4 regions of the Pantoea sp. ABR1s genome follow, and region 4 is predicted to be linked to each of the others. Evidence: predicted binding sites of a transcription regulator. Region 4 holds the regulator's gene; each other region holds the start of a gene.
What was found. The regulator LexA, encoded in region 4, represses DNA repair genes until DNA is damaged. The targets are predictions, from matches to a motif close to TNCTGTATGTACATACAGNA.
Positions count from the first base shown of each region.

Region 1: dinG (ATP-dependent DNA helicase DinG) is a predicted target of LexA. The motif match lies at 1,246-1,265, and genes of this name have one in related genera.
Region 2: sulA (SOS-induced cell division inhibitor SulA) is a predicted target of LexA. The motif match lies at 1,446-1,465, and genes of this name have one in related genera.
Region 3: uvrB (excinuclease ABC subunit UvrB) is a predicted target of LexA. The motif match lies at 1,686-1,705, and genes of this name have one in related genera.

Region 1 covers NZ_CM173823.1:2,825,530-2,828,662, forward strand. The annotation lists gene dinG (ATP-dependent DNA helicase DinG) at 1-1,218, opposite strand, end outside; gene ACXKZD_RS13290 (GNAT family N-acetyltransferase) at 1,410-1,928, opposite strand; gene ACXKZD_RS13295 (helix-turn-helix domain-containing protein) at 1,925-2,488, opposite strand; gene ACXKZD_RS13300 (MerR family transcriptional regulator) at 2,638-3,133, shown strand, end outside.
Region 2 covers NZ_CM173823.1:2,668,410-2,671,542, reverse strand. The annotation lists gene ompA (porin OmpA) at 1-584, opposite strand, end outside; gene sulA (SOS-induced cell division inhibitor SulA) at 935-1,426, opposite strand; gene ACXKZD_RS12610 (TfoX/Sxy family DNA transformation protein) at 1,637-2,266, shown strand; gene yccS (YccS family putative transporter) at 2,263-3,133, opposite strand, start outside.
Region 3 covers NZ_CM173823.1:2,894,060-2,897,192, reverse strand. The annotation lists gene bioD (dethiobiotin synthase) at 1-19, shown strand, start outside; gene ACXKZD_RS13625 (ABC transporter ATP-binding protein) at 166-888, opposite strand; gene uvrB (excinuclease ABC subunit UvrB) at 1,782-3,133, shown strand, end outside.
Region 4 covers NZ_CM173823.1:3,813,353-3,816,485, reverse strand. The annotation lists gene plsB (glycerol-3-phosphate 1-O-acyltransferase PlsB) at 1-199, opposite strand, end outside; gene ACXKZD_RS17990 (diacylglycerol kinase) at 328-696, shown strand; gene lexA (transcriptional repressor LexA) at 802-1,416, shown strand; gene dinF (MATE family efflux transporter DinF) at 1,517-2,839, shown strand; gene ACXKZD_RS17975 (CsbD family protein) at 3,007-3,133, shown strand, end outside.

The DNA.
Region 1 (3,133 bases), 990 kb from region 4:
CAGCCGCCACAGTTTGCTGACCGATTCGAACCAGCCAAACTGGCGATTGAGCTGCAGCAGATTGCGATGCAGTCGCACCACATCCACCTTGCCGGTCTGCTCGCTCAGCGCATTAATCAAACCTTCACTCAGGCCGCGCAGCGCATCGCTGAGCTTAAAGAGCCGGGCGCAGAGATCCAGCAACTCCTGCGGCAACGCGCCCAGCACAAAGCGGAATTCGCCCGGCTGGTTATGCGGTGGCAGCAGCGGATTCAGCGCCTGAGCGGTAATCGTCAGCAGTTCGCGCAGCTCATCGCAGTGCGCTTTCAGCCGCTCCGGGTTAGCCAGCGGCGGCGGTGATTTTGGCCGCATCTGCGTCATGATGCTCTCCACCAGCTTGATAAAGAGGTCGAGCTGCAGGCTGCTCCAGCCCGGCGTGATGTCGGCGCTCATCTCCAGCGCATCGCGGGCCACTTCCGGCAGGTGATGCCCTTCATCCAGCACCAGCATCAGGTTTTTTGCCGGTGGCAGCACCGACTCATTCTCCATTGCTGCCATGACCAGCGCATGGTTCGCCACCACTACATCGACCTGCTCGATTTCGCGCCGCGCCACAAAGAACGGGCATTCACGATACCAGCGACAGTGTGCGCCAAGGCAGCTCGCTTTGTCGGTGGAGAGCCGCTGCCACAGGCTGTCGCTGACGTTCTCGTCGCTGTGGTCGCGCAGGCCATCCCACTGATAGCGATCCAGCGATTTCTGCAACCGGCCACACTGCGTCTGCTCCTCTTTAGTGCTGCTGACGGCGTCATCGTCCAGATAAAGCAGCAGATCGCCCTGCTCATCGTCATCGGCCGCCATCGCCGCCAGATTACGCGGACAGACATAGCGCCCGCGGCCAAAGGCGGCAGTAAAGGTGAGATCGGGAATGATTTTTTTCAGCAGCGGCAGATCTTTGGTGAAGATTTGATCCTGCAGCGCCACGTTGGCGGTGCTGATCACCAGCCGCTTCTCCTGGGCGCGGCTGGCCGCGATGCCCGGGATCAGATAAGAGAGGGTTTTGCCCACGCCGGTTGGCGCTTCAACCGCCAGATGGCGCGAATCGTCGCCCGCCAGGCATTTCGCCACTTCGGCGATCATCTGGCGCTGCGGCGCACGTGGGATGAAGTCAGGCACCTGCTCCTGAAGCGCTTTATACCATTGCGCTATCTGGCTTTTTACTGCGGCTGTCAGGGCCATGATTTGCGTTACCACACCGAAAATATGGCCTGTATTTTTACACAGTATCCTGTTGGCGTCAGCTTTCGCACCGAATTTTTCGTGCGACGTCGTAAATTTCAGCAGTTGCCCGTTTCAGGGCCGTGCGGGCAGCCCGTCAACCCGGGCCGGTCCGGCACGAAGAAAGGCCAGCCGCATGAGCTAGCGGCTGGCTACGCCAGCACTTTGTACATATAGGTGGTGGCATCCAGCACGCCCGCGGTGGATTCGGCATAAAACGGGATCGACCCCGCCACCTGCCAGCCCAGCGAGCGATAGAGATCGCTGGCGACATCGCCGCTGCGCGTATCCAGCACCAGCAGCGTTTTGCCCTGCGCACGGGCCTGCTGCTCAGCGCGCTGCATCAGCTCACGCGCGATGCCCTGACGGCGCGCCTGCGGATGCACCAGCAGTTTGCTGATCTCCGCCCGGTGTCGGCCATTAGGCATCGCGCTGCCACTGAGAATGACCGTGCCCACGATGCGACCGTGCTGCCGCGCAACGAATAGTTCGCTGTCCCCATCTGCCAGACCGGCGATCCGCTGCTGCCAGAATCGCGTTATCACCTCTTCGTCTTCAGCATCAATAAAGCCGACGCTGGCTTCGTCTGCCACACAGGCCTGCAGCACCTCCGTCAGTTCACCCAGTTGCGGTTGCGCTTCGTCGGCGCGAAGTATTGTGTAATCGATCATGGTTTCGCCACCACCAGTAAATAGCGCGCGCCGTCAGTCAGGTGCGCCTCAAAAGCCGATTTCCCGACCAGATGAAAACGTAAGCAATCACCGGGCTTCAGCGCCCACTGCTGCGCCCCCATCGTGACGGTGAGGCCGCCTTCGCGTAGCCAGATATGCTGCTCCAGCCCCTGAATGGGTGGCGCATCGTAATCTATACGTGCACCAGGCCGTAATCTGCCCTCAACCAGTTCGCATCGGAAATGAACCGCAGGGGGTGAGACATTCCGGCGAATAAATCCGCTGGATTCATCCTGCCACACGGGCTGCTGGTCATCTCTGATCAGCAAACTGGACTCCTCCTCCACTTCACTGAGCAGGCGCGACATCGTTAATCCGTAGGCAACACATAGACGGTTAAGCAGCGCAGCAGTAGGGCTGGTCTCGCTTCGCTCAATGCGCGATAATGACGCACGACTGATGCCCGTTGCGACAGCAAGTTCATCCAGCGACCAGCCGCGTTGCAGGCGTAATTCTGCCAGCCTCACCGCCAGTCGTTGCTCCGTATTCAGCTCTGACATGGTGATTTCTCATATTTGGGAATAATTCTCTTATATGAGATATAACGGAGAAACGGCGTATCAGTCAAGTTGTACATCGAGAAATGTATTGTACAACTTAGTCGGCTTCGTTATGGTAATTGCACTCAGACCAATCGAAAGAGGAATTTATGACCTTATACAGTATCGGTGACGTCGCCGAGCGCTGTGGCATAAACCCAGTCACCCTGCGCGCCTGGCAGCGTCGTTATGGCTTACTGAAGCCGCAACGTACCGAAGGCGGACATCGTCAGTTTGACGAAGAAGATGTTCATCGCATCGAAGAAATTATGCGCTGGATTGAAAGCGGCGTGCCGGTCGGTAAAGTTAAGGCACTGCTGGAAGGTGGCGATGTAGATGCCCATGACGGCTGGACCACACTCCAGGATGAGCTGATCAGCGTCCTGCGTCATGTCAGACCCGCTAAACTTCGTAATAAAATTGCCGCGATTGGTCGCGAACATCCGATTGATGCGCTGATCGACCATGTTTTTATGCCGGTGCGCCAGAAGCTGAGTCTGGACCAGAACACCGCCCGCACCATGTGCAGTCTGCTGGATGGTTTGCTGATCGATTATGTCGCGTTCTGCCTGACCGGCAGCCGCAAAAAATCGGGTAAAGATGCGC
Region 2 (3,133 bases), 1.1 Mb from region 4:
CCTACGCTCAGCATGCCGTTGTCTGGACGAGTACCAACGGTCTGTGCATCACCGATGTTGTTAACCCACTGGTAATCCAGACGGGTAGCCCAGTTTTTGGTCAGCGCATATTCAACACCAACAGCAGCCAGCGGAGATACGCCGGTGTCGTGGTCGCTGATGCGGCCAGTAGTTGGGTTAGTCTGCGTTGAGTCTGCACGCCATACCATGCCGCCCAGACGAGTATACACGTCCAGATCGTCATAGATTGGGTAGCTCAGTTTAGCAGCCAGCTGAACGCCCTGTGCTTTGAATGCGCCGTTAGTCACGTTGCCTTTGTTAGGCATGCGACCCAGCCAGTCATAGCCCAGCTCGAAGCCCAGGTATGGATTTGCCTGGTAACCAACGAATGCACCTGCACCCAGCTGGCTTTCATGAGTTGGACCGTCATTGTTTTCGTAACCGTTACCGTAGTAACCAGTGTCGTGATACTGAGACCAGCCCAGTTTAGCACCGGTGTACCAGGTGTCATCTTTCGGAGCGGCCTGCGCTACGGTAGCGAAGCCAGCCAGTGCCACTGCAATTGCGATAGCTGTCTTTTTCATTTTGCGCCTCGTTATCATCCAAATAGGCAATGAGCAAAAAGGTTGCTCTTGGTTTAAATCCTTCGCCGGGTCAAAACGCTCGCTTATGACTCTACCGCAAAAAACGGAGGTTATTGAGCACCCTGGCGAGCTAAAGTCTACAACGAGATTGGAAACTTACAAGTATGATGTGAGGCGCTTATGTAAAAAAACAGCGATTTATACACAATTTCTAACAATTAGGCTGGTCTTATCGTCGCGGCAAAAAGCCCTAAAAACTTGCTAAACCATTGTCAACGCTCGAACTAACAGAATCAGTGGTTTAGCTGCGACAGATAAGAAAAATAGCTTGGGAAACTTCTGATTTTTACTTAATGAAACAAATCCGACTGAATTTTTATCGCAGTTTGCGGTCTGAGAGGCGCTTCTGATGTCCCGCTTGCACGCAAAATCAATCCTAACGCTTCACCCTCTGCCGCCGCATTTTCAAGTTGACGTCGTTCATCTTCGTCAAGATCGTAAGGAATCCATGCCAGAACGACACTGTAATTTCCTGTACGCAATGCTTTAACCATCGCTTCAACCGCATTCAGACGTTCAGAATCGGCGATATGCATACTTTTATCCAGTGGTAATCCTGATTCCTGCAGCCAGGTGCGATTCAGTTTATATGCCGGTGTTAACCACAACTGCCAGCGTGATTGCTGACTCAGCTGCTGCAATAAAGGCAACAGCAACATCTGCATCATACCGGGCTGTTCGCTGTAGCGTAACTCAGTAATTCCACCGCCCTGAGAGGCCGGAACGGAAGAGGACGCATAATGATGAGCATAGCGTGAATTATTAGGATGTTGTGTTCGCATAAGTTAATCACCAGCAGTGGACTGTATGAATATACAGTACTGTCATCCTGGATAAAGATCAACCCAAATTTCTGAAAACGCCTCGCAAAATCGCGACAAGATTAGTTGAAACGCTATTTATTCATTGAACCCGTTGACGCTTTTTTTTATCTTCTAATTACCTGATACCCAAGGTAATTTACGATATATTTCTTACATGGAGGTGGTGCAATGAAAAAGGTGAATCCGGTTGTAGAGCGCTCCAGAGCGCGCCTGGCCCCATTAGGAACAATAGAGTCGCGCACCCAGTTCGGAGGCTATGCCCTGGCTGTAGAAAGTGTGGTTTTTGCCTTAATTAATAAAGACGAACTCTATCTGCGTGCCAGTGAACCTTTGCGGGAATACCTTACAGATCGTCCGCTGCAACCCCTGATTTTTCGCAAGCGGGGCAAGCTGGTGAGTCTCAATTACTTTCGGGTCGATGAGGCGTTGTGGCGCGACCCTGACCATCTGCTGGCGCTCTCTGCTGCCTCTTTAGAAACGGCGCAGCTGGAGTTGCAGGACCGACAATCCTCACCGCGGTTAAAAGATCTGCCAAATCTCAGCGTACGTATGGAGATGATGCTGTACGAGGCGGGCGTCATGAGCGTCAATCATCTCTACCAGATGGGGGCTAAACAGTGCTGGCTGAAGCTTAAAGCGATCAACCAGCACGTTGGGTTCCAGACATTACTTGCGCTGCAGGGGGCCATCACGGGCCACCATGCCGCTGCGCTGCCGCAGGCGACACGGGCGGAGCTGAATGCGTGGTTCCAGCGCACGCTTTTATCAAACCCCAATCTCAGAAACGGCGAAGGCTAATCAGTGATTAGCGTGCGGCGCAGGCGAGCCACATCGGGCATTAATGCCACCAGCAGACCGAGTTGCTGGAGCACCAGCGGCGCACGCGTATCCGCATCTGCGGCCAGCTGGCTGATTCGCTGAGCCAGTTGATGGCGCATCGTTTCTACGTGCTCATCGCTGACAACTTCCGTCTGCAGCACATCCTCCACATAGCAAACCGTATCATCCAGCAATGTCAGCAGTTCGGGTGCGGTAATTTTATCGCGGTGAGCGCCCAGCGCAGAAATGTAACTCAGAAACGAATGGTTGGAGCAAAGCAGCTGAAAAGCCGAATCGCGCAGCTTCTGGCTGGTGCGACTTTCACTGCTCATGTTTGAGACCACCGACGCCAGTTCAGCATCCGCGTTATGCGCATCACGCCGTGCAATGCGATAGGCGAGACGGTTATCTTTGCCCTGATGATATTGCTCCATGATCGCGTCCAGATAGCGGCAATTCGCTTTCAGCGTTCGTTCTGCCACGGCAGGTAACTGACGAAAGCGCCAGTCAGGCCAGATAAACGCGACAGCCAGCCAGGCCAGGCCACAGCCCAGTAAGGTATCCACTACCCGCGGCAGGGCAACTTCAAACCCTTCACCCAGCAGGTTAAAGCAGAGCAGCACCAGCAGAGTGATAAACAGCGTGGCCTGTGCATACTGCACCTGCCTGAAAGCGAAGAACAGTACGCCCGTGATTACTATCAGGATTAACTGACCTTCAATCGAAGGCACCAGCCATAAAACGGGCAGACCAATCGCAATCCCCGCCAGCGTTCCGCCGATGCGCAAGGCCAGCCGTCGCTGCGTTGCATTGTAGTTGGGCTGGCAGACAAACAGGCTGGTCAGC
Region 3 (3,133 bases), 920 kb from region 4:
CCTGACGTTGCCGGAGTAACCGCGTAGCCTGGCTATTTTATTTGTCGTGCTGAATCCGGGCAGTGCTCACCATCCTCACGCGCTGTGCACACGCTCCGGTGGTTCTGCGCGCTCCGTCTTCAGCCTGCCTGCAACACTTACGCCCGGTGGGGCAGGCGCTGAATGTCAGGCCACCGTCAGCCATTTATCGACGGTGTGGTCATCAAGCTGTTCCATGCTGCCCTGCGCCACATTGCGGCCGCGGTGCAGCAGCAGGAAATAGTCCGCCACGCGACGGATCAGCGACAGGCGCTGCTCCAGCAGCAGGATGGTCAGCCCGTAGTCGAGGTTAAGCCGACGGATCAGATTGCCCATCTCCTCTTCCAGCCACGGCGACATCCCGTCGGTCGGCTCATCCAGAATCAGCAGTTTGGGCTGCAGCACCAGCGCGCGCGCCAGGGCCAGCTGTTGCTGCTGATCGATCGGCAGATCGCCACTGCGCTGCTGGCGCAGAGAGTAGAGCGCCGGGAAGAGGTCGAATACCATTTCGGGAATGGCGCGATGGCGGTCGCGCTGGCTGGCACCCGCCAGCAGGGCAATCAGCAGATTATCTTCCACGCTCATCTGGGTAAAAATATGGCGGCCCTGCGGCACATAGCCAATCCCCATCTGCGCCCGCTGTTCAGCCGGTTGCAGCAGCAGATCTTCCGGCGGCGAGCCATCCTCTTTCCAGGAGATAGAGCCGCTGTTAATCGGCAATCTGCCCATGATGCAGTTCACCAGCGTGGTTTTGCCCATGCCAGGACGGCCCAGAATGCCGGTGCAGGTGCCAGGCGACAGATCCAGGTCCACATCCCACAGAATATGGTTTTGACCGTAAAATTGATTTACCGAACGTAAACTCAGCATCTGACACTCTCCTTCCCGATCGTTAGCCTGATTGCTTCCGCGCTCTGTCGTCTGGCAAACAAGTCATCAGCAACGGCAGCCTCGCCATTGCAGCACAGTGCGCGTTCCGCGCGGTGACGCTACTGACTCCTGCAATTCCCAGGCCAGATCTAAAAACGGCCCTGTTTCCTGCTGCAGCGCCACGTATCAGGGATGAAAGGTGAGAAAAACTTATCAATTCCCCACGGTGACCACGCATCTGCACTTTTGCAGTGCCCTGGAGCGCTGTTTCTGGTGCAGACGTACTGTAACGTGGCAGGAAGTCCGATTAAGAATCTTAGTATGAGGCGTGCAAATTTGCGTACGACACCCGGTGACAGATTAAAATTGCAGAATAATCCGTCAGCAGGCGACGCGAAATTTAACGCAAAAAAAATTATTTTCACGGTAGTGAGAAGGCAGGGAAAAATTATACACAGCAGATGGCGTCGGGGCTGCCATCACTTATCCACCATTCCTGTGGATAACCTTGTGCATTAGGTAATGAAAACCAGTTGGAAGCGAGGAAATACGCGGCCTGGTAACATAATGACGAGAATCTGGCCTCATAGCCTTATGTCAGTAAAATCAGTTGCTTATCAAAAAACAAGCCTGAGAATTATCTGTCAGGTAACCGTACTGTAATTTTGTGACACTCTATTGACAAATGTTAAATCAGATCCCTGCCTGGGGATAACATTGCGCAACATGCTGAGCGATAACGCTGCCAGCCTGCAGGGACATCAGGTGCCATCCTGCTGGCGTTAACATTGCACCAATACTGTTTTTATATCCAGTATTATTTTCTGGCAAAATCACCATAGCAGAGTAAAATAAGTGCCTGCCCGCCGACTTCTCCAGCAGGAACTGCATTCATGAGCAAAGCCTTTAAATTGAACTCCGCCTTTAAACCTTCGGGCGACCAGCCTGAGGCGATACGTCGCCTGGAAGAGGGGCTGGAGGATGGACTGGCCCATCAGACCTTATTAGGCGTAACCGGCTCCGGTAAAACGTTTACCGTCGCCAACGTGATTGCCGACCTCAACCGTCCGACCATGGTGCTGGCGCCCAACAAGACGCTGGCCGCCCAGCTCTATGGCGAGATGAAAGAGTTTTTCCCGGATAACGCCGTCGAGTTTTTCGTCTCTTACTACGACTACTACCAGCCTGAAGCCTATGTGCCGAGCTCCGACACCTTTATCGAAAAGGATGCGTCGGTGAACGAACATATCGAACAGATGCGTCTGTCGGCCACCAAGGCGCTGCTGGAACGGCGCGATGTCATTGTGGTGGCATCGGTTTCGGCTATCTACGGTCTGGGCGATCCCGATCTCTATCTGAAAATGATGCTGCACCTGACCCGCGGCATGATTATCGATCAGCGCAGTATTCTGCGCCGTCTGTCAGAGCTGCAGTACACCCGCAACGACCAGGCGTTCCAGCGCGGCACCTTCCGGGTGCGCGGCGAAGTGATCGATATCTTCCCGGCGGAGTCGGACGATATTGCGCTGCGCGTCGAGCTGTTTGACGAAGAGGTTGAGCGTCTGTCGCTGTTTGACCCGCTGACCGGCCAGATCGATTCGGTCGTGCCGCGCTTTACCATCTACCCCAAGACGCACTACGTGACGCCGCGTGAGCGTATTCTGCAGGCGATGGAAGATATCAAAGTCGAGCTGGCGGACCGCCGCCGGGTGCTGCTGGAGAACAATAAGCTGCTGGAAGAGCAACGCATTACTCAGCGTACCCAGTTTGACCTGGAGATGATGAGCGAGCTGGGCTACTGCTCCGGCATCGAGAACTACTCACGCTACCTCTCCGCACGCGGACCGGGCGAAGCGCCGCCGACGCTGTTTGACTATCTGCCCGCCGATGGCCTGCTGGTGGTGGATGAGTCGCACGTGACCATTCCGCAGATTGGCGGCATGTACAAAGGCGACCGGGCGCGTAAAGAGACGCTGGTGGAGTACGGCTTCCGCCTGCCGTCGGCGCTGGATAACCGTCCGATGAAGTTTGAAGAGTTTGAGGCACTGGCACCACAGACCATCTATGTTTCGGCGACGCCGGGCAAATATGAGCTGGAAAAGTCGGGCGACGAAGTGATCGATCAGGTGGTGCGTCCTACCGGTCTGCTGGACCCGATCATCGAAGTGCGTCCGGTCGGTACCCAGGTTGACGATCTGCTGTCAGAAATCCGTCAGCGCGTGGCGATCAACGAACGTGTACTGGT
Region 4 (3,133 bases):
CGGGCAGATGATGCCGCAGACACTGTGCGCGTAAAGTCAGTAAGTCGGCCTTCGAATCGTAAGGCAAAACATACATAATAGGTCGGGTCGGATCCAGACCATGTTCAGACACGGGATCGGCCGGAATGGCCTTACTTTTTACCAAAAACGACAGTGGTAAATTAAGCAGTTTGTAATAGAGTTTACGCCAACCTGACATAGACAACATGAAGCCTCTTGTTAGCAAAGCGCCGCAAGCATACCAGAAAGCGCAGCGAAGATCTGTGGTGGTGCCAATTGCACGCAGCCCAGACATTGACGTCAATCCGATGAAAGGGTTCCCACATCATGGCAAATAATGCCACCGGACTTATCAGAATAGTAAAAGCTGCAGGTTACTCATGGCAGGGACTGCGTGCCGCCTGGCAACATGAAGCGGCGTTTCGGCAGGAAGCGCTGGCTGCGCTGGCCGCTATTGTTATCGCGTGCTGGCTGGATGTCGATGTGGTCTCCCGCATCCTCATGATTGGGGCGGTGGTGCTGGTGGTCATTGTTGAAATCCTCAATAGCGCCATTGAAGCAGTGGTCGACCGCATCGGTCAGGAGCATCATCCGCTGGCGGGTCGGGCAAAAGACATGGGCTCGGCGGCGGTGCTGATCAGCATCTTACTGGCACTCTTCGTCTGGATCGCGCTGCTCTGGACACATTTGCGATAAGCCTTCCATAACGCGTCTGAGGGCGCGTTTTCCCTGACAATCGGTTTCCATTTCACCAATACCTGTATATACTCACAGCGACTGTATAAACAACCAGGGGGCGGGATGAAAGCATTAACCAGCAGGCAGCAGCAGGTCTATGACCTGATTCGCGACCATATTTCTTCAACGGGCATGCCGCCTACGCGTGCCGAGATCGCCGCGCAGCTGGGCTTCCGTTCGCCGAACGCGGCAGAAGAGCATCTGAAAGCGCTGGCGCGCAAAGGCGTCATCGAGATCGTTTCCGGTGCATCGCGCGGCATTCGACTGTTAATGGAAGAAGAAGCCTCAGAAGGGCTACCGCTGATTGGCCGGGTTGCTGCCGGTGAGCCGATCATGGCGCAGGAACATATCGAAACCCACTACAAGGTCGATCCGGGCCTGTTTAAGCCGTCTGCTGACTTCCTGCTGCGCGTCAGCGGAATGTCGATGAAAGATATCGGGATTATGGATGGCGACCTGCTCGCGGTGCATAAAACCCAGGATGTGCGTAACGGCCAGGTTGTGGTTGCCCGCATTGATGATGAAGTCACCGTTAAGCGCTGGAAAAAGCAGGGTGCTATCGTGCATCTGCTGCCGGAAAACAGCGATTTTGACCCGATTGTTGTCGATACCCGTGCGCAGTCACTGACCATAGAAGGTCTGGCTGTTGGCGTGGTGCGCAACGGCGAGTGGCTCTGATTCTTCTGCCAGCGTGCATTCGCCTTCTCTGATGCTATTCTGTCTGCCCTAATTTTGTCGCTGCCTCTTTTGCGCAGCGACACTGAGCACGGAACGGCGAATGCGCTTTATTACGGCAACCGATAAAAATCTCTGGCGGCTTGCGCTGCCGATGATCCTTTCAAATATCACCGTTCCCTTACTGGGAGTGGTCGATACTGCAGTAATTGGTCATCTCGACAGCCCTGTCTATCTTGGCGGGGTTGCGGTCGGGACTACAGTGACCAGCTTCCTCTTTATGCTGCTGCTTTTCCTTCGAATGAGTACCACTGGCCTTACGGCGCAGGCATTTGGCGCTGGCGATAAAATGGCGCTGGCACGCGCGCTGACTCAGCCGCTGATCATTGCGCTGCTGGCGGGCGTACTGTTCATCGCTTTGCGTTATCCGATTATTCAGCTGTCGACCCATCTGGTTGGCGGCAATCCCGATGTACTCGAACAGGCGGCACTGTTTATTCAGATTCGCTGGCTCAGTGCGCCTGCCACGCTGGCAAACCTGGTCATTCTGGGCTGGCTGCTGGGCGTGCAGTATGCACGCGCGCCGGTGATCCTGCTGGTGGTGGGCAACCTGGTTAACATCGTGCTCGATCTCTGGCTGGTGATGGGGCTGCACTGGGGTGTCGCGGGGGCGGCAACCGCCACGGCGCTGGCGGAATACATTACGCTGGTTGTCGGCAGCATCATGGTCTGGCGGGTGTTAAAACTGCGCGGAATTACGCTTAGCCTGCTGAAGCAGAGCTGGCGCGGTGACAGCGGCCGGCTGCTGCGACTGAACCGGGATATCATGCTGCGCTCTCTGATGCTGCAACTCTGTTTTGCCTCGCTGACCGTACTGGGCGCCCGGCTGGGTCCGGATGTGGTGGCGGTTAACGCAGTATTACTGATGTTTATTACTTTTACTGCCTACGCGCTGGATGGCTTTGCCTATGCGGTTGAAGCTTTTGCGGGTGAGGCGCATGGTGCAAAAGATGGCAGCAAACTCCTGCGCGTCTGGCACTCTGCCTGTCGGCAGGCGGTAGTGGTGGCGCTGTTCTTCTCGCTGATCTATGCCATTTTTGGCCCGCAGATCGTTACTCTGCTGACCTCTCTTCAGTCACTTCAGCAGACAGCGGACCGCTATCTGGTCTGGCAGATGATAATGCCGCTGATCGGCGTCTGGTGTTATCTGCTGGATGGCATGTTCATCGGAGCGACGCGCGGGCGTGAGATGCGTAACAGCATGGTAGTTGCCGCAGCAGGCTATTTTCTGACGCTGCTTAGCGTACCGGTGCTGGGTAACCATGGTCTTTGGCTGGCAGTCACGGTTTTCCTGGCGCTGCGCGGCCTGTCGCTGTGGCTCATCTGGCGTAAGCACTGGCGTCAGAACAGCTGGTTCGATGCCTGAGTCAGCCGTGGCTGCACGCAAGCCGATACGGATTATTCTGTATTATTCCACGGTTAATAAATTGGCTACTACAATTAACTCTATGCAGCGCAGTTAACCAGCGCTTTGTATCGTTATTTTGTTAAGTAGCAAGATAATCATTAAAACCCGAGGATTGGAGGTCTGCCATGAATAAAGACGAAGCAAGCGGCAACTGGAAGCAGTTCAAAGGCAAAATGAAAGAGAAATGGGGCAAGCTGACCGACGATGATATGCAGGTTATCGAAGGTAAACGCGATCAGCTGGTCGGCAAAA